DNA from 2 places in the Metabacillus rhizosphaerae genome. Region 2 is predicted to be linked to the other one. Evidence: a T-box and tRNA genes for the amino acid it is inferred to sense, from the RefSeq annotation. Region 2 holds a T-box; the other holds one or more tRNA genes.
The links. The T-box of region 2 lies ahead of serS (serine--tRNA ligase). A T-box ahead of a tRNA ligase gene usually reads a tRNA of that ligase, here a tRNA-Ser.
Positions count from the first base shown of each region.

Region 1: it encodes a tRNA-Ser, which carries the amino acid that the T-box ahead of serS (serine--tRNA ligase) is inferred to sense. The anticodon was not compared.

Region 1 covers NZ_CP147403.1:1,305,159-1,315,154, reverse strand. Annotated here, with positions in the region: gene lmr(B) (lincomycin efflux MFS transporter Lmr(B)) at 530-1,981, opposite strand; gene WCV66_RS06295 (DMT family transporter) at 2,542-3,444, opposite strand; gene WCV66_RS06290 (PLP-dependent aminotransferase family protein) at 3,605-4,981, shown strand; gene WCV66_RS06285 (hypothetical protein) at 5,182-5,325, opposite strand; tRNA gene WCV66_RS06280 (tRNA-Arg) at 5,819-5,892, opposite strand; tRNA gene WCV66_RS06275 (tRNA-Ile) at 5,912-5,985, opposite strand; tRNA gene WCV66_RS06270 (tRNA-Gly) at 5,997-6,070, opposite strand; tRNA gene WCV66_RS06265 (tRNA-His) at 6,078-6,153, opposite strand; tRNA gene WCV66_RS06260 (tRNA-Trp) at 6,169-6,242, opposite strand; tRNA gene WCV66_RS06255 (tRNA-Tyr) at 6,251-6,334, opposite strand; tRNA gene WCV66_RS06250 (tRNA-Phe) at 6,369-6,444, opposite strand; tRNA gene WCV66_RS06245 (tRNA-Asp) at 6,607-6,683, opposite strand; tRNA gene WCV66_RS06240 (tRNA-Met) at 6,758-6,834, opposite strand; tRNA gene WCV66_RS06235 (tRNA-Ser) at 6,869-6,961, opposite strand; tRNA gene WCV66_RS06230 (tRNA-Pro) at 6,997-7,073, opposite strand; tRNA gene WCV66_RS06225 (tRNA-Arg) at 7,080-7,156, opposite strand; tRNA gene WCV66_RS06220 (tRNA-Leu) at 7,292-7,380, opposite strand; tRNA gene WCV66_RS06215 (tRNA-Leu) at 7,399-7,481, opposite strand; tRNA gene WCV66_RS06210 (tRNA-Lys) at 7,497-7,569, opposite strand; tRNA gene WCV66_RS06205 (tRNA-Thr) at 7,735-7,810, opposite strand; tRNA gene WCV66_RS06200 (tRNA-Val) at 7,825-7,900, opposite strand; tRNA gene WCV66_RS06195 (tRNA-Glu) at 7,904-7,978, opposite strand; rRNA gene rrf (5S ribosomal RNA) at 8,024-8,139, opposite strand; rRNA gene WCV66_RS06185 (23S ribosomal RNA) at 8,343-9,996, opposite strand, start outside.
Region 2 covers NZ_CP147403.1:658,021-668,016, forward strand. Annotated here, with positions in the region: gene WCV66_RS03390 (isochorismatase family cysteine hydrolase) at 1-433, shown strand, start outside; gene WCV66_RS03395 (glycoside hydrolase family 18 protein) at 491-1,777, shown strand; gene WCV66_RS03400 (deoxynucleoside kinase) at 1,985-2,635, shown strand; gene WCV66_RS03405 (deoxynucleoside kinase) at 2,619-3,287, shown strand; tRNA gene WCV66_RS03410 (tRNA-Ser) at 3,615-3,707, opposite strand; gene serS (serine--tRNA ligase) at 3,889-5,166, opposite strand; T-box leader at 5,218-5,441, opposite strand; gene pdxT (pyridoxal 5'-phosphate synthase glutaminase subunit PdxT) at 5,504-6,079, opposite strand; gene pdxS (pyridoxal 5'-phosphate synthase lyase subunit PdxS) at 6,098-6,985, opposite strand; gene WCV66_RS03430 (D-alanyl-D-alanine carboxypeptidase family protein) at 7,267-8,616, opposite strand; gene guaB (IMP dehydrogenase) at 8,834-9,996, opposite strand, start outside.

The sequences.
Region 1 (9,996 bases), 650 kb from region 2:
CTTGACTTAATAATAAAGCGATTACAGTCTTTAAACAATTTAAACTAAATACGATTTTGTCGAATAGGATGTTGACAAGATTAATTTTGGAAAGAAGTAGGTATTTTATGCGCTTTTTTACTTTGTACACAGGGAAACGAACTCTATTTTCTTATGAATTACACATGAGATGGTGATAATTTTGCAACTTTTACTATTAATATTGCAAATTCAGTTCATAATTTTGCAAATACTCAATTTCACCATAAAAAAAAGAGTATTTTCGAAAACTTTGTTGCTATTCACCAAGTTATGCGGTGTGGTTGATTTCCTCTCCAGTTGCTCGCTTTCCGCGGGGCGGGCGGTGAGCCTCCTCGGCGTAAACGCCTGCGGGGTCTCACCTGTCCCGCTACTCCCGCAGGAGTCTCGCACTTTCGCTCCAATCAACCAGAATTAGTTTTTGTTTTATAAAGCAACAATCTCTTAGAAAACAGCCTAAAAAAAAAGAGTTAAAGCTCAATAAAAGCTCTAACTCTGAGAAAAACATCTATTAATGCTCAACTCGCACGCGTTTAATAAAAAATGCAATTATCAATGCAATCCCTGCAGCAATTAACGCAAATATAAAGCCATCCTGAATTCCTGCTGTTAAGGAAGCTGGGATGTTGATTGGATCAGCAGGATCTTCTACCGTACCTAAATAATCTTGTTGACCAGCAGACATGATACTTACAGCAACAGCGGTACCTATTGCACCCGCTACCTGTTGCAGGGTATTCATTATCGCTGTTCCATCTGGATAATACTGCTTTGGCAATTCATTAAGACCATTTGTTTGTGCAGGCATCATCACCATCGCAATACAGATCATTAAAAAGATGTGCAATGTAACAATTAATGTAATCGTTGATGCAGTTGTAACTCCTGATAAAAACCAGAGCACTGCGGCTACAATTACTAAACCTGGAATGACAAGCCACTTCGGTCCGTATTTATCAAACAACCTACCCATAACTGGTGATAAAAGCCCATTTATAACCCCACCCGGTAAAAGTATAAGCCCTGCGACAAACGCAGATAACACCATTCCACCTTGTAAATAGAGTGGCAGTAGTAACATTGAGGAAAGGATCACCATCATACAAATAAACACGAGCACTACGCCTATTGTAAACATCGGATAGCGAAAGGCTCTTAAGTTAATCATCGGCTGCTCCATTTTTAATTGACGTAAACAAAAAAGAACAAGAGAGACAATTCCTACAAGGATGAAAATAATCACTTTAGGACTGCTCCAGCCTTCTGGTCCTTCACCAGCACTACTAAAGCCAAACACCACTCCTCCGAAGCCTAATGTTGATAAGACAACAGAGAGAACATCAATTTTTGGTTTGGTTACTTCTGAAACATTTTCCATATAAAAAACGCCCGCTAACAAACCAATCACTAAAAACGGAAGTGACAACCAAAAAATCCAATGCCATGAAAGGTTTTCAAGAACCAATCCAGAAAAAGTCGGTCCCACAGCTGGTGCAAACATAATAACCAAACCGATCATTCCCATTGCTCCTCCACGTTTTTCTGGAGGGAAAATCAGTAAAATCGTGTTAAACATTAAAGGTAAAAGCAATGCAGTTCCCATCGCTTGAAACACACGGGCAACCATTAAAATTTCAAAACTTGGTGCCAAAGCGGCAATCAACGTTCCAATAATTGATAAACATAACGACGTAATAAACAGCTGTCTCGTTGTAAACCATTGCAGCAAAAGCCCTGAAATCGGAACTAAAATACCTAATGTTAATAAATATCCAGTCGTTAACCATTGAACAGTTGCAGCATTCGTATTAAAAACCTGGATTAATTCACTCAATGCTATATTCAACGCTGTTTCACTGAATAACCCAATAAAACCACTAATAAGAAAAGCAACCAAAATCGGAACTACCTTATACTCTTTATCAGCACTTTGTGGAGCTGATACACTTGCAGTTGCATTCAAAATAAATTCTCCTCTCAAACTAGTTATTTTTGATCTTTACAAAAACAGTCTATCTTGTAAAATATTGTTTTTTTATTCAACCGGTAAATTATAGTTTACTCTTTCTTTTGCTGTCAATTAAGAAGCATTTTAAAGCACAAAAAGAGAAGTGAAAAATCACTTCTCTTTTTGGAGGAAATGCATGTTATTTAGTTATTGAGTAAATATCTGTAATTATACGTTTTATAGACTCCCTAATAAATTTGGGAGATAAGATACTATTCTTCATTCTAGACTGTTTTGTTAGATCACTTTTGATTCAACTTTTTTAAATTAGTAAATAAGGTTTATAGATTAAAACCTTTATACTTTCTAAACAAAAATATAGCAGAAAAACCATTCATTTTCAAGAAAAATGCTATCAATAATAGTTGCAGGTTTCGGTAACACTTTACCTTCTATTTTATTAAAATAAAATAAATCTATATTAACGAGCATTTTAACCTCCTTCCATAAGCTATATGCGATGCCATTCATTGTTTTCATCTTTATAAATTTAGCTATCTCAATTGAACATCTAGTTAGTTTTTCTCTGTTAGTGATCCTTTTTTTGAAACGGTAGCATTTTTGCCTAATATAACAGAAAAGACAACAATCACTGCTATTACAAAAGTGAAAAATGTGATGGATTCATCGAGGAAAACTGTTGCAAATAGTATCATCAAAAATGGTTGTAAGTATTGAATCTGACTAACTCTTGCTATTCCGCCCATAGCCATTCCGCTATACCAAGCAACATATGCTAGAAATTGACTAACAACTGCGAGATAAATAAAACTGACCCAAGCTTGTATTGGAGCATTGAGCATTTCAGTTGTAAGGTTTAGTCCAACTGGAATAATGAAAAATGGGGCACCGATCATAATCGCCCAAGCAATTACTTGCCAACTCCCTAATTCTTTCGCTAATTTCCCACCTTCTGCGTAACTAAGTCCAAGGATAATCACTGCTGCTAATAAAGCTAAATCGGCAAATTGTAATTTTCCTAACCCTAGATGAAGTGCATACACAATAACTGCTAAAGAGCCGATTATACTAGAAATCCAGAATTTTAGAGAAGGGACTTCACCAGCTCTAAACATTGCAAATCCAGCTGTAGCTAATGGTAACAGAGCTAATTCCACCGCTCCATGAGAAACAGGCAAGGATTCCATTGCACTAGAAGTGAGGAGAGGAAATCCTAAAACTGCACCAAAAGCAACAATAAGTAGACTTTTGAATTGGTGAAGAGAAGGGAGCTTTTCTTTACGAACAATGAATACACCAGCAACTAAAATTGCGGCAACAACTGTTCTTCCTAAACCGACGACCGTGGTCCCAAAATACTCTACTGCAATACTTGTAGAAGGGAGCGTTAAGCTAAAACAAATAACACCTACTAATCCTAACAATAACCCAAATTTCTCTCTGGTTTCACTCTGCATCATATCCTACCTACCTTTTTACTTCGTATTATATCTGTACCATTTTCTGCTTTTCTTAAAAAACAGTTCTGATATAATTAACATATTAATAGGTACACACAATAAAAATAAACCATTTTTTTACCCATCTGTACCAGTACAGTTGAAGGAGGATAAATGTATGAGCTCAAAATATATTGAGATAATGGAAGAAATTAAGCTTCAGCTAGCAGATAGGTCGCTTATTGCAGGGAGTAAACTTCCTTCTGTTCGTCAGCTATCTGAGCATTTTTCATGTAGCAAAAATACTGTCATTAAAGCATACGAAGAACTAGAAAAAGAGCATTTAATTTATTCTGTTCCTAAAAGTGGCTACTTTGTTTTGAATGAATTTCAACATGCGACCAATGAAAATGACGTGATTGATTTCTTGTCTGCTGGTCCAGATAAAAACGTTATGCCTTATGTTGAATTTCAACATTGTATGAATCAAGCAATTGAACAATATAAAGAAGAGCTTTTTACATACTCTGATCAACAAGGGCTTTACTCATTACGAGTCCAGTTAGTGAAATATTTGCAGAATCTACAGGTGTTCACTCAACCCGATAGAGTAGTTGTTGTTTCTGGTTCGCAGCAAGCACTTAATTTATTAGTTTCAATGCCGTTTCCAAATGGAAAAAACAATATTCTAATTGAACAGCCTACTTATTTCGGATTCATTGAGTCCATCAATATACAAAAAGCTAATACTTTTGGAATTGAGTTATCGATGGAAGGCATTGATCTCGATCGTCTGGAATACATTTTTCGAAATAACGATATAAAGTTTTTCTATATAATCCCGAGATTTCACAATCCACTTGGACATTGTTACTCGAATAGCGAAAAGAAAAAAATCGTTGAGTTAGCTGAAAAATACGATGTATATATAGTGGAAGATGATTTTTTAGGAGACCTTGACCCAAATGCAAAATCCGATCCTTTATTTTCTTTCGATCCTTCAGGGAGAGTGATTTATATTAAAAGCTTTTCGAAAATATTCCTCCCAGGGTTAAGGATTGCTACAATCGTTCTTCCTACATTAATGATTAACAATTTTTTACGATATAAATTTAGTTCGGATTTTAATAGTTCAGCACTTTCACAAGGTGCTCTAGAAATCTATTTAAAAAGTGGAATGTTTAATAGCCATCTCAAAAAAATAAAAGAGGTATACCATACTAAAATGCAAATCCTTCAAGAAGCCTGTGAATTATTGCTACCGGCTGATACTCATTTTTCAAAACCGACTTCAGGGTTCTATCTATCCATCAGTTTGCCCGAAAATGTGACAGCAAAACAGGTAGTTCATATGCTAAACGAGCAGCGTATATTTGTTGATGATGCCTCTAGAATGTTTTTGCCAGAATATAAAAAGGAAAATCTCCTTCGATTAAGCATCTCACAAGTGAACGAGAGTCAAATTAAACTAGGGGTAGAGCGATTGGCTCATTGTATTTCTTTAATTAACAGTAGAAAAAATCATATTACTCCAAATAACTTTTTACTCTTGTAGTATGGGTGAGTTTAATTGAGGGTAGCATCATCTGTTCCAATGTAACATCTTTCAACTAATGTAAGTTTCACTTCATCACCTATCTTAATTGCAGCAGATTTCCTAAGTATAATAAAAACAACAAAGCGACCATTTCTATTCTAATCAGAATAAAAAGGTCGCTTATACGATTTCTACACTCATAATTTTTTCCCTTCAGTTCAGTTAATCCATTGTTTTACCAGATTATCTTTTGAATGATCCTTAACATCAGCATTAAATTTATCAAATAAATAAGTTAAATAAGAATTTAATTCAAATCGGTCCCCCTTAACAAAATCAGATAAAATATGTTTTTTCTCCATCAATACATGTCTCCCTTCTTTATTCTTATCTACATGATTCCCAAACTATTAATATCTTATACATATAAAATAAAAAATCTTTATAAATTTTCTACGAAAAACAAAGCAAGAACTTCGATGCGATGGCTGTTATTTTATTAAATTTATTCATTTGCACCCTCTTCGATCTGATATTCCTTCTATTTCTTCAGAAAAAAATTTTGCAAGTTTTAAGAGAAAAATTGGGAAATTTATGGCTGATGCTGAAAATGACTGTAAGAATACTTCGAATTGAGTGGATGACTTTGGAGATCGTGCTGGAAGCGATAGCTAAAGACCGATGTCGGAGGAGACACATAAGGACTTCTGCGAAAAGACATTGTTAGAATATTTAAAAGTGAAGAATTAAAGAAATAAACGTCTCTCCTTATAAAGGTTTATTCTTATTTGTGATCTACAGCTTTGTAAAGAGAATTCAATGCAAAAAAACTAATCCAAGTTAGATTAGTTTAAACGTGCCTTAGAGGTTTCGAACCTCTGACCGACGGCTTAGAAGGCTGTTGCTCTATCCAGCTGTGCTAAAGGCACAAAATAAAATATTAAATGATGGGCCTAAATGGACTCGAACCATCGACCTCACGCTTATCAGGCGTGCGCTCTAACCAGCTGAGCTATAGGCCCATTTTAAAAATTGGAGCGGGTGAAGGGAATCGAACCCTCATCATCAGCTTGGAAGGCTGAGGTTTTACCACTAAACTACACCCGCAAGTAAATGGGGCGACTGATGGGAATCGAACCCACGAATGCCTGAACCACAATCAGGTGCGTTAACCACTTCGCCACAATCGCCACTATATTTTAAACTGGCAGGGGCAGTAGGAATCGAACCCACATCAAAGGTTTTGGAGACCTCTATTCTACCGTTAAACTATGCCCCTATTTTAAATGGTGGAGGGGGGCAGATTCGAACTGCCGAACCCTAAGGAGCGGATTTACAGTCCGCCGCGTTTAGCCACTTCGCTACCCCTCCGCGTATTTTCAATATTTAGATAATTTATGTTAAATGGTGGCTCGGGACGGAATCGAACCGCCGACACATGGATTTTCAGTCCATTGCTCTACCAACTGAGCTACCGAGCCATTTAGTTTACGGCTTCCACTAAGCTTCGAATCTCTTCGTCAGCTCCATCGCTCACATCCTCACGTATTTACATACGCTCCGGTGTTCGCTCAGTCGCTTCCTCGACCTTCTCGCTTATTGAAACCCTTCTCCTTGAGACAAGGGAGTTTTAAAAATAAAAATGGCGGTCCGGACGGGACTCGAACCCGCGACCTCCTGCGTGACAGGCAGGCATTCTAACCAACTGAACTACCGGACCATTTTGGTTGCACTAAAACACTCCTATGTTTCCTTGCTAAGAAGTAAGAGTAACTGAGTTTCGTCAACTGAATTTGGTTGCGGGGACAGGATTTGAACCTGCGACCTTCGGGTTATGAGCCCGACGAGCTACCAGACTGCTCCACCCCGCGATAATAGAAATATAAATTTTAATTAAAAAAAGTATGGAGGAGGAAGGGGGATTCGAACCCCCGCGGGTTTTGACACCCCTGTCGGTTTTCAAGACCGATCCCTTCAGCCGGACTTGGGTATTCCTCCAAATATATGGACCTTATATAACCAAAAACTTTGACTGGTCGGGAAGACAGGATTCGAACCTGCGACCCCTTGGTCCCAAACCAAGTGCTCTACCAAGCTGAGCTACTTCCCGGTTATATGGCGCGCCCGAGAGGAGTCGAACCCCTAACCTTTTGATCCGTAGTCAAACGCTCTATCCAATTGAGCTACGGGCGCATTAAATATATTTGTCTAGCTACGAAAGCCAAACCGTACGGCTGTTTCACTTCTTCCTGCGGAGTCAAACAACGACTCCTTCTCAGAAGCTCCAACATCCTATCGGTTTAAGCGGGCTTTCTCCGCTTTTCTAAGTGGTGCCGAGGACCGGAATCGAACCGGTACGGTAGTCACCTACCGCAGGATTTTAAGTCCTGTGCGTCTGCCAGTTCCGCCACCCCGGCACTTTGCTAATGTAGAGATGCGGGTGAAGGGACTTGAACCCCCACGTCACAAGGACACTAGATCCTAAGTCTAGCGCGTCTGCCAATTCCGCCACACCCGCAAGATGTGTATATGATGAGCCATGAAGGACTCGAACCTTCGACCCTCTGATTAAAAGTCAGATGCTCTACCAACTGAGCTAATGGCTCATTATAAAAATGAGTAGTATTATGTTGTTTTGCACTTGTAATGACGCCCATATTCCAGAAAGTCTAATCAAGTAGTAGTTCAATATGTGCGCTGAAGTATCGCTTTGATGCTTATTCGATCGTGCTCTACCAACTGAGCTAATGGCTCATATATAAATAATAAAGTGGTGCCGGCAAGAGGACTTGAACCCCCAACCTACTGATTACAAGTCAGTTGCTCTACCAGTTGAGCTACACCGGCACAATAGATTTAGATGGTGGAGGATGACGGGATCGAACCGCCGACCCTCTGCTTGTAAGGCAGATGCTCTCCCAGCTGAGCTAATCCTCCAAATGGTGACCCGTACGGGATTCGAACCCGTGTTACCGCCGTGAAAGGGCGGTGTCTTAACCGCTTGACCAACGGGCCAATTACAAAAACAAACAAAATAATAGCCCCGAATAAGGGGCTATTGCCTGGCAACGTCCTACTCTCACAGGGGGAAACCCCCAACTACCATCGGCGCTGAAGAGCTTAACTTCCGTGTTCGGCATGGGAACGGGTGTGGCCTCTTCGCCATCATTACCAGACAAATTTAATTGAAAGGTTGTTCCTTCAAAACTAGATAACGATTTACAATTCAATTCACTGAGTTTACGCTTTTACTTTGTCCAGCTACAGAAGCCAAATCCTACGGTAATTTCGCTATCTCGTACGAAGTCAAAGAACGACTTCTTCTAAGGTCGCTCCAATTCCCTATGGATAAAAGCTAAGCTTCTTCCGCTTTTCTATTTAGGTTAAGTCCTCGATCGATTAGTATCTGTCAGCTCCACACGTCACCGCGCTTCCACCTCAGACCTATCAACCTGATCATCTTTCAGGGATCTTACTAGCTTACGCTATGGGAAATCTCATCTTGAGGGGGGCTTCATGCTTAGATGCTTTCAGCACTTATCCCTTCCGCACATAGCTACCCAGCTATGCCTTTGGCAAGACAACTGGTACACCAGCGGTGCGTCCATCCCGGTCCTCTCGTACTAAGGACAGCTCCTCTCAAATTTCCTACGCCCACGACGGATAGGGACCGAACTGTCTCACGACGTTCTGAACCCAGCTCGCGTACCGCTTTAATGGGCGAACAGCCCAACCCTTGGGACCGACTACAGCCCCAGGATGCGATGAGCCGACATCGAGGTGCCAAACCTCCCCGTCGATGTGGACTCTTGGGGGAGATAAGCCTGTTATCCCCGGGGTAGCTTTTATCCGTTGAGCGATGGCCCTTCCATGCGGAACCACCGGATCACTAAGCCCGACTTTCGTCCCTGCTCGACTTGTAGGTCTCGCAGTCAAGCTCCCTTGTGCCTTTACACTCTACGAATGATTTCCAACCATTCTGAGGGAACCTTTGGGCGCCTCCGTTACATTTTAGGAGGCGACCGCCCCAGTCAAACTGCCCACCTGACACTGTCTCCCAGCCCGATAAGGGCTGTGGGTTAGAATTTCAATACAGCCAGGGTAGTATCCCACCGACGCCTCCACCGAAGCTAGCGCTCCGGCTTCTCAGGCTCCTACCTATCCTGTACAAGCTGTACCAAAATTCAATATCAGGCTACAGTAAAGCTCCACGGGGTCTTTCCGTCCTGTCGCGGGTAACCTGCATCTTCACAGGTACTATAATTTCACCGAGTCTCTCGTTGAGACAGTGCCCAGATCGTTACGCCTTTCGTGCGGGTCGGAACTTACCCGACAAGGAATTTCGCTACCTTAGGACCGTTATAGTTACGGCCGCCGTTTACTGGGGCTTCGGTTCAAAGCTTCGCTTACGCTAACCTCTCCCCTTAACCTTCCAGCACCGGGCAGGCGTCAGCCCCTATACTTCGCCTTGCGGCTTCGCAGAGACCTGTGTTTTTGCTAAACAGTCGCCTGGGCCTATTCACTGCGGCTTTTCCGGGCTATTCACCCTAAAAAGCACCCCTTCTCCCGAAGTTACGGGGTCATTTTGCCGAGTTCCTTAACGAGAGTTCTCTCGCTCACCTTAGGATTCTCTCCTCGCCTACCTGTGTCGGTTTGCGGTACGGGCACCTCTCACCTCGCTAGAGGCTTTTCTTGGCAGTGTGGAATCAGGAACTTCGGTACTATAGTTCCCTCGCCATCACAGCTCAGCCTTATACGACAACGGGATTTGCCTCGTTGTCAGCCTAACTGCTTGGACGCGCATATCCAACAGCGCGCTTACCCTATCCTTCTGCGTCCCCCCATTGCTCAAATGGTGAGGAGGTGGTACAGGAATTTCAACCTGTTGTCCATCGCCTACGCCTTTCGGCCTCGGCTTAGGTCCCGACTTACCCTGAGCGGACGAGCCTTCCTCAGGAAACCTTAGGCATTCGGTGGAGGGGATTCTCACCCCTCTTTCGCTACTCATACCGGCATTCTCACTTCTAAGCGCT
Region 2 (9,996 bases):
TCTAAAAAAGAATTTAAAAAGTAATGGTTGTCCGATTATCTATGTGAATGATCATTATGAACTTTGGCAGGCAGATTTTCAAAGGATTGCCAAAAAGTGTAGAAATACATTAAGCGAAAAGATTATTCATACCATATATCCTGAAGACGATGAATATTTCCTAATTAAACCTAAACATTCCGCATTTTATGGAACAGCATTAAACACACTACTTTATAGTTTAAATATAAAAAGGCTTATTATTACGGGCATCGCGGGCAATATTTGTGTTCTATTTACAGCAAACGATGCATATATGAGAGGATATGACATTACAATTCCTTCTGATTGTATTGCATCTAATGACGAAGAAGATAATCAATTCGCTCTTAAAATGATGAAAAATACACTTAAGGCTTCAATTGTAAATAGTGAAAATGTAAAATTAAATTAACATGTACAGAACCCTCACGTCATATGATGTAAAAAAAGTATGATAAGGAGGTCGAACATGCAAATACATATTGTCCAACAAGGACAAACGTTGTATGGTATAGCACAAGCATACAGTTCATCTGTACAGGAAATTGTTCGCACAAACGAAATACCTAATCCAAATAACTTAGTTATCGGGCAAGCAATTGTCATACCAATAAGGGGAAGATTTTATTGGGTGCAGCCAGGTGATAGTTTATACAAAATTGGCCAAACATTTGGCTTTTCTCCAATTGAGATAGCTAGAGTAAATAATATCCCAATAGATCAACCCCTTTCAATAGGATTAAGATTATATTTGCCTGAAAAAAAGGAAAGAAAAGTTGAAACAAATGCATACATTGAACCAAGAGGTACAAATGTAACTCCAAATTTAGAACAAGCAGCCCGGGATGCTGCACCATACTTGACATATCTAGGTCCATTTAGTTTTCAAATACAAAGAGATGGTACATTAAAAGAACCTTTATTAAATAACTTCCCACAAATAGCGAAACAAAACAAAGTCACATTAATGATGGCAATCACAAATCTTGAAAATGATCAATTTAGTGATGAACTCGGAAGAATTGTTTTAACAAATATGGACATTCAAAATAAACTTTTAAATACTATCGTTACAACAGCGAAGAAATACGGATTCCGAGATATCCATTTCGATATGGAGTACTTAAGACCAGAGGATCGGGAAGCGTATAATCAATTCTTAAGAAAAGCTAAAAATAGATTCAATCAAGAAGGCTGGCTCCTCTCTACAGCATTAGCTCCCAAAACAAGTGCAGGACAAAAAGGCCGTTGGTATGAAGCTCATGATTATAAAGCCCATGGAGAAATTGTTGATTTTGTTGTAATAATGACATATGAATGGGGCTATAGTGGAGGTCCTCCAATGCCAGTTTCACCGATTAATTCTGTAAGAGAAGTACTAGAATATGCAATATCAGAAATGCCTAGTAGCAAAATTATGATGGGTCAAAACCTATATGGCTATGACTGGACTCTACCATTTGTCCAGGGCGGACAATATGCGAAAGCAGTTAGCCCCCAACAGGCCATTCAACTAGCTAGTAAATATAATGAACAAATTGAATATGATTATGAAGCTCAAGCTCCACACTTTAATTACATAGATGATAACAGCAAAGAACATAAGGTCTGGTTTGAAGACGCAAGATCTATTCAAGCAAAGTTTGATTTAATTAAGGAACTTAATTTACGAGGAATCAGTTACTGGAAGCTAGGTCTAGCTTTTCCACAAAACTGGCTGTTAATAACGGATAACTTTGAAGTTGAGAAAAAATAAGAGGATAAAAACGAGGATGACTTAAAATGGTCATCCTCATTTTTATTTACTTCCTCATTCTTCAAATTAGAACAAATCACTTTTATATAAAAATACTGGAAATGCAGACATTCTCTCAAAAGTTTACTCCAAAAAAGAATTGCTGTGGTAAAATGAACTTTGTCGATTTTTAAAGTATTAGTGGTTCGTTTTAAAGGAGGACCCATTATGAATATACCCTTTATCACTGTTGAGGGCCCGATTGGTGTCGGGAAAACTTCATTATCAAAGGCAATTGCCGACTATTATCAATTTCATTTATTAAAAGAAATTGTTGATGAAAATCCTTTCCTTGGAAAGTTTTATACAAACATTGACGAATGGAGCTTCCAAACTGAAATGTTTTTTCTTTGCAATCGCTATAAGCAACTAGAGGATATTAATAAACATTATCTGCAATTGAATAAATCTGTTGTAGCAGATTATCATATTTATAAAAATCTTATATTTGCAAAGCGCACATTAAAAAACGAGCAGTATGATAAGTATTTAAAGATATACAACATCTTAACTGTTGATATGCCAACACCTAATTTGATTGTTTATTTAAATGCAAGTCTTGAAACTTTACTTTCTCGCATTGCAAATAGAGGACGAGAGATTGAACGTAATATAGACCCTAATTATCTTCAACAGCTTTCAGAAGACTACGAAATAGCAATGACTCAGTGGGAAAAGGAAAACCCCTCTGTTCCTGTAGTAAGATTTAATGGCGACACCTTAGACTTTGTACAAAATAAAGGTGACTTATCATATATATTTAAAACATTGGATCAGTTTTTGCAAAAAGGAGCTATCACAAATGAATTTACGCGATAAATATAATATTCCTCATAACTCAGTTATTACAATTGCTGGTACTGTTGGAGTAGGAAAATCAACGATGACAAATGCTCTAGCAAGAGCTCTAGATTTTAAAACATCCTTTGAAAAGGTTGACTCAAATCCCTATTTAGATAAATTTTATGCGGATTTTGAACGCTGGAGTTTTCATTTGCAAATCTATTTCCTTGCAGAACGATTTAAAGAGCAGAAAAAAATATTTGAATATGGCGGGGGTTTTATTCAAGATCGTTCGATATACGAAGATACAGGGATCTTTGCCAAAATGCACTATGAAAAAGGCACCATGTCTGAAGTAGACTATGAAACATATACAAATCTTTTTGATGCTATGGTAATGACACCTTATTTCCCTCATCCAGATCTTCTTATTTATCTTGAGGGAAGCTTAGATGATATCCTATCAAGAATTAAATTACGCGGACGCCCTATGGAACAGCAAACACCTGTTGAATATTGGGAGGAAATGCATCACCGCTATGAAAATTGGATTAATAACTTTAACGCATGTCCTGTATTACGGCTAAATATAAATGACTATGATATTATGACGGATGAACAAACAATAGAACCAATTATTGAACGAATTGGTTACTTCATAGAGCAATCAAAATTACTAAAAAAATAAGAGGCTTGTTCCTCCTTCTGAAATTAGTTGGCAGAAGGATGGGACAGCCTCTTTTTTTAGGCAGACTCGCTAACTTTGTTGTTATTTACCATGTAATGTTAGTTTTTGATTGCAGCGAGAGATGATTGCTTTCCTCGGGTCGCCCGGTGAGCCTATCCGGCGTAAACGTTCGTTTAACGATGGAATAACTAGAGTAAACTCCTTGCATATGACCCACCAGTACAGGATTTTATAATTTTCAAGACAAAAAAAACCGCTACAATAGTTGTAACGGTTTTATCAATCTCCTATATTTTATGCGCTAATATAGGATTATATTTTAAATTCTGGAGGAGGAAGGGGGATTCGAACCCCCGCGGGTTTTGACACCCCTGTCGGTTTTCAAGACCGATCCCTTCAGCCGGACTTGGGTATTCCTCCGTATCGGACAAGAATTAATTTAACATATTATCGATATACTTGTCAACAATTCATAAAAACTTTTTTAAAAAATTCCATGAATATAAACTATAGTCTACTCTTTTATTTAAAACCCTATACATAGAGCTAGAGAAGTTTGGAAAATATTGATCCAAACTTCTCCTAGTACTCATTATATTAATTATAAACTAATACGTTCCTTATTCCCCATATATGGTCTTAATACTTCCGGAATTATAACTGATCCATCTTCCTGTTGATAGTTTTCTAAGATAGCAGCTACAGTTCTTCCAATTGCTAATCCTGATCCATTTAGTGTATGCACATGCTCCACTTTTGCCTTTGGATCACGTCTGAAGCGAATGTTTGCTCGACGTGCTTGGAATGCTTCAAAGTTACTACAAGAAGATATCTCACGGTACGTGCCATAGCTTGGAATCCATACTTCGAGATCATATTTCTTCGCTGCTGTAAAACCTAGATCCGCAGTACACATGCTTAATAATCTGTAAGGCAATTTTAATAGCTGGAGAACTTTTTCTGCGTGTCCTGTTAATTTCTCAAGCTCTTCATAAGAATCCTCTGGCTTAACAAAGCGAACAAGTTCAACTTTATTAAATTGATGCTGACGAATTAACCCTCTCGTATCTCTTCCTGCAGATCCTGCTTCTGAACGGAAATTTGCACTAAAAGCTGCATAGCTAATCGGAAGCTGTTCAGCCGTTAAGATTTCCTCACGATGCAAATTCGTTACTGGCACTTCAGCTGTAGGAATCAAGAAGTAATCTTCTCCAACGATTTTGAATGCATCCTCTTCAAACTTAGGTAATTGCCCGGTACCAGTCATGCTATCACGGTTAACGATGAATGGTGGCAAAATTTCAGTATACCCATGTTCGTCAACATGTAAATCAAGCATAAAGTTATAAAGTGCTCTTTCTAATCTAGCTCCTAAACCGCGATAAAATACAAAGCGACTACCAGTGACCTTCCCTGCTCTTTCAAAATCCAAAATTTGTAGTTCATCAGCTACTTCCCAATGTGGCTTTGGTTCAAAACCAAACTGTGGAAGCTCACCCCATTTACGAACCTCGATATTATCATCCTCTGTATCACCAATAGGAACACTTTCATGTGGAATGTTTGGGATAGATAAAAGTAGGCTCTCTAATTCCATTTCAACTTCACGTAATTGATCATCTAGAACCTTAATGTCTTCTCCTACTTCTTTCATCCCTTTAATTAAATGTTCTGCATCTTGTTTTTCTCGCTTTAATTGAGCAATTTGAGATGAAACATCATTACGTTTACTTTTTAATTCTTCAGCAGAAGCAATTAGTTCTCTTCTTTTTTTATCTAGTTCCTCAAATTTACCAAAGTCTGTTAAATCCTCGCCACGTTTAGATAATTTCTCTTTTACTTCTTCAAAGTTCAATCTTAAGAATTTAATATCAAGCATTATCCATTCTCCTTCACTGCTATTTTTAAACAACAAAAAACTCCCATCCCAAAAAGGGACGAGAGTTACCCGCGTTGCCACCCTAGTTAAAAATACAACATGTGTATTTTCCACTTAATGAATAACGGTCACAGCCGGAATAGCCTACTATAGCACTTAGTTAGTTCAGCAATTCATTCAAGGATGGATTCACATGCATCTAACACCGATTTCCACCAACCATCGGCTCTCTACAGATAGAATATCATGCTACTAGTTCCTATCAACACGTTTACATATAAAATTAAGTAATCATAATTTACTATAAGTTTACAGCACCTGCAAGCTTTTTATACAATTATTTTGATTCTTTTACCATATTTACAAATAATTGTGTCATGCGATGATCGTCTGTTAACTCTGGGTGGAATGAACATCCAAGGAATTGACCTTGACGAGCCGCAACAATTCGACCATTATGTTTCGATAGAATTTCGACATCTTCTCCAACCTCAACAATGTGTGGCGCACGAATAAATACTCCTACAAAATCTTCACCAACACCCGTGATCATCAATTCAGCTTCAAAGCTATCCTTTTGGCGACCAAATGAATTCCGTTCAACCGTTACATCTAGAAGTCCTAAATGTGATTCACTATAGCCTACAAGGTTTTTAGCAAGAAGGATTAAACCTGCACAAGTACCAAACATAGGCTTCCCAGTAGCAGCAAAATTCTTTAATGGCTCCATAAAGTCATATTTATCAATTAAACGACGCATTGTCGTACTTTCTCCGCCAGGAATAATTAATCCATCTACTTCATCAAGCTGGTTATGTGTTTTAACGATGATTCCTTCAGCACCACATGCTTCAATTGATCGAATATGTTCTCTTACAGCACCTTGTAAACCTAAAACACCAATTTTTAGCATTGTATAAACTCCTTTTTATTACCAACCACGCTCTTGCATTCTTTGCTCAGGTAAAAGGCTTGAAATTTCAATTCCTTGCATTGCAGATCCAAGTCCTTTTGAAAGTTTTGCAATTAGTTCATAGTCTTGATAATGTGTAGTTGCTTCTACGATTGAGCGAGCAAATTTAGCAGGATTTTCAGATTTGAAGATACCAGAACCAACAAATACTCCATCTGCTCCTAGTTGCATCATTAATGCAGCATCTGCTGGAGTTGCAACACCACCAGCTGCAAAGTTAACGACTGGTAATTTACCTTCTCTTTTGATTTGAAGAAGCAGCTCAAATGGTGCACCAAGATTCTTTGCTTCAGTCATTAATTCATCTTCACTCATCGCAGCTACTTTACGAATTTGAGCATTTACTTTACGCATATGACGTACTGCTTCAACGATATTCCCTGTACCTGGCTCACCTTTCGTACGTAGCATAGAAGCACCCTCAGCGATACGGCGAGTAGCTTCTCCTAAATCACGGCAGCCACAAACGAATGGTACTGTGAAATCACTTTTTAAAAGGTGGTATTCTTCATCTGCAGGTGTTAATACTTCACTTTCATCTATGTAGTCTACACCCATTGCTTCAAGAATACGAGCTTCAACGATATGGCCAATACGTGCTTTTGCCATAACTGGAATTGAAACAGCGTTCATAACTTCCTCAACAATAGTTGGGTCTGCCATTCTTGCTACGCCACCAGCTGCACGGATATCAGCAGGAACACGCTCAAGGGCCATTACTGCTACCGCACCAGCCTCCTCAGCAATTTTAGCCTGCTCTGCATTGATAACGTCCATAATGACGCCACCTTTTTGCATTTCCGCCATTCCGCGTTTAACGCGATCAGTACCTGTTGTATTACTCATTATGTTTTGTCCCCCTTATGTAATTTCCTATTGTAGGATTTGTAATAGAGTGTTTAAAAATCATCTAAGCTATATTTTATCCTAACTTTCAAAAAAATCCTATCAAAATAAATGCAATTAGTAAAACTATTCGTAAATCATACACTATTCTAGTATTTTACCTCCATATGATTTCCATCTTAGCGCAAATTATTAATGTCATTAGTAATTTCCTCTATAAGGAAAGTAGAGTTTTAAGTAGAATAGATAAAAAAAGGCCCCCTATAATAGGAGCCCTTTCACTAAAACCAACCTTTTACTGTATCTGTTACAGTTCCCCATAGACCGCTAAAGAAACCTCCAATTCCTCTCATTGATAATACAAACCAGTTTGCTTTATCAACAGCTTCTTTCGTAATAAGATCTACTTGAGGCGTTTTATTTTTTTCTATAAAGCCTAATGCACTACCTGTTCCGTCATAATTAACTAGCATAGTTCCAACCTTTTGGTCTTTCTTAACAGGAGCAGTTAACTCACCTTTTTTTGTTAGCTGACTTTCATCAATTTTAAAAGCTGGCTTGTAAGCTTTTTCCTCACCGTTTTTTACTACAAGAGTCAATGCATCTTTAGTCTGAATAGATACATTATCTTCTTTACCTTTTACAACAGGTATTGAAGATTGATTTTTAATTTGATAATTAGCTGGGAATACCTCTTTAACTGAAAAATTATTGAAGGCATAATTCAGCATTTTTTTCGTTTCAACAAATCTTGATTCATGTAATGATTTACCCTCAGCATTCATTACGACAGATATTACTCTCATACCATTTCTAACAGCAGTTGCAGTAAAACATGAACCAGCATTATTTGTAGAACCTGTCTTTAAACCATCCACACCTTCATACTCATAAACTAATCCTGGAAGCATCCAGTTCCAGTTTGGCATGTTTGTTCTATCATCTGTACCTTCTCTAAATACCTTCTTAGGAGTGCTTGCCGTCTCTAAAACTTTTGGGAAATCTTGAATTAATTTTTGAGAGAGTAATGCCATATCACGAGCAGATAATTGGTTTTCTGCATCTGCACTTGTTCCCTCAGGATGCATCCCTTGAAGATCTTCATTTTCCAAACCTGTTGCATTAACAAATTCATAGTTTGTTAGACCAAGTTCTTTCGCTTTTTCATTCATCGTTTTTACAAAAGCTGATTCCGAACCTGCTATAATTTCAGCTAATGCAATTGCTGCACCATTTGCTGAATAAATTGCCATCGCTTCGTATAATTCTTGTACTGAATAAGAACCATCCTGTCTTAAAGGAACATTAGAAAGGCTAGTATTTTGGGAAATTTTATATACATATTCACTAGGCGTATACTTCTGATCCCATTTAATTTTTTTATCCTCAATCGCTTCTAATACTAGATATTCCGTCATAACCTTAGCCATACTCGCTACTGGTAGTTTTTCATCAATATTTTTCCCATAGAGGATTGTACCAGTCGTTTCCTCAATAATGATTGCTGAGCCTGCATTAACCGAAATCGGCTCCTCTGCAGCACTTACAATAGAATATGGGGCAAAAGCTGAAATGACAAATGTGAACGCAAATAGAATCGCGATCAACTGTTTAAATCTTAAGTTGCTCAATGTTATACCTCCAGATTAATTTTTTATCTATATTTAAACATCAGTTTATTTTCGTTATGTTATAATTTGGAAAATCAAAACAAGTTCTTCCTAACCCATACCAAACAACAAGATTGATTTTATCATATAAAGTCCAAAAAAAATAGACAGAGTACAAGACTCTGCCAAATGTTATAGTTCTGTCATATTTAACGAACTATTTGTCATGCATGGAAAATTATAGTGAATAGTTTGGTGCTTCTTTTGTAATTTGTACATCATGTGGATGACTTTCCTTTAAACCCGCTCCTGTCATACGTACAAACTGTGTGTTTTCTCTAAGTTCTTGAAGGTCTTTTGTACCACAGTATCCCATACCAGATCGAATGCCACCTACAAGCTGATAAATTGTCTCTGATAACGGTCCTTTATACGGAGTTCTTCCTTCAATTCCTTCAGGAACAAACTTCTTGTTGTCTTCTTGGAAATAACGATCTTTACTTCCCTTTTCCATTGCAGCAACTGAACCCATTCCTCGATATACTTTAAAACGTCTTCCTTGGAAAATCTCCGTTTCTCCAGGACTTTCAGAAGTACCTGCAAGAAGACTACCTAACATAACAGCATGACCACCTGCTGCAAGAGCCTTTACCATATCTCCGGAATATTTGATTCCACCATCAGCAATGATGGATACCCCGTGTTTTCTTGCTTCAGTAGCACAGTCATATACAGCTGTAATTTGAGGAACACCTACACCAGCTACAACACGTGTTGTACAAATTGATCCAGGCCCAATTCCAACTTTTACAACATTAGCACCTGCTTCAATTAATGCCTTTGTAGCCTCAGCAGTGGCAATATTACCTGCAATAATATTCAAAGTAGGGAATTCATCACGGATTGCTTTTACTGTCTCTAAAACCCCTTTTGAATGACCATGTGCAGTATCAACAACAATTGCATCTACACTTTTTTCTACTAACTTTTTTACACGCGTCATTGTATCTGCAGTTACCCCTACAGCCGCTGCAACTATTAAACGACCATGTTCATCTTTAGCTGAATGCGGGAACTCAATTACCTTTTCAATATCCTTTATGGTAATTAACCCCTTTAATACACCATCATTATCTACAAGAGGTAGTTTTTCAATTTTGTGCTTTTGTAAAATACTCTCTGCATCTTTTAATGTTGTCCCTACATCTGCTGTAACAAGATTTTCCTTCGTCATCACATCGTAGATTTTTATAGAGAAGTCTTGGATAAAACGCATATCACGATTTGTAATGATTCCAACTAACTTTTGTTCTTCAGGGTTGTTTACAATTGGAACACCAGAAATTCTATATTTACCCATTAAATGTTCAGCATCAAACACTTGATGTTCTGGAGTTAAAT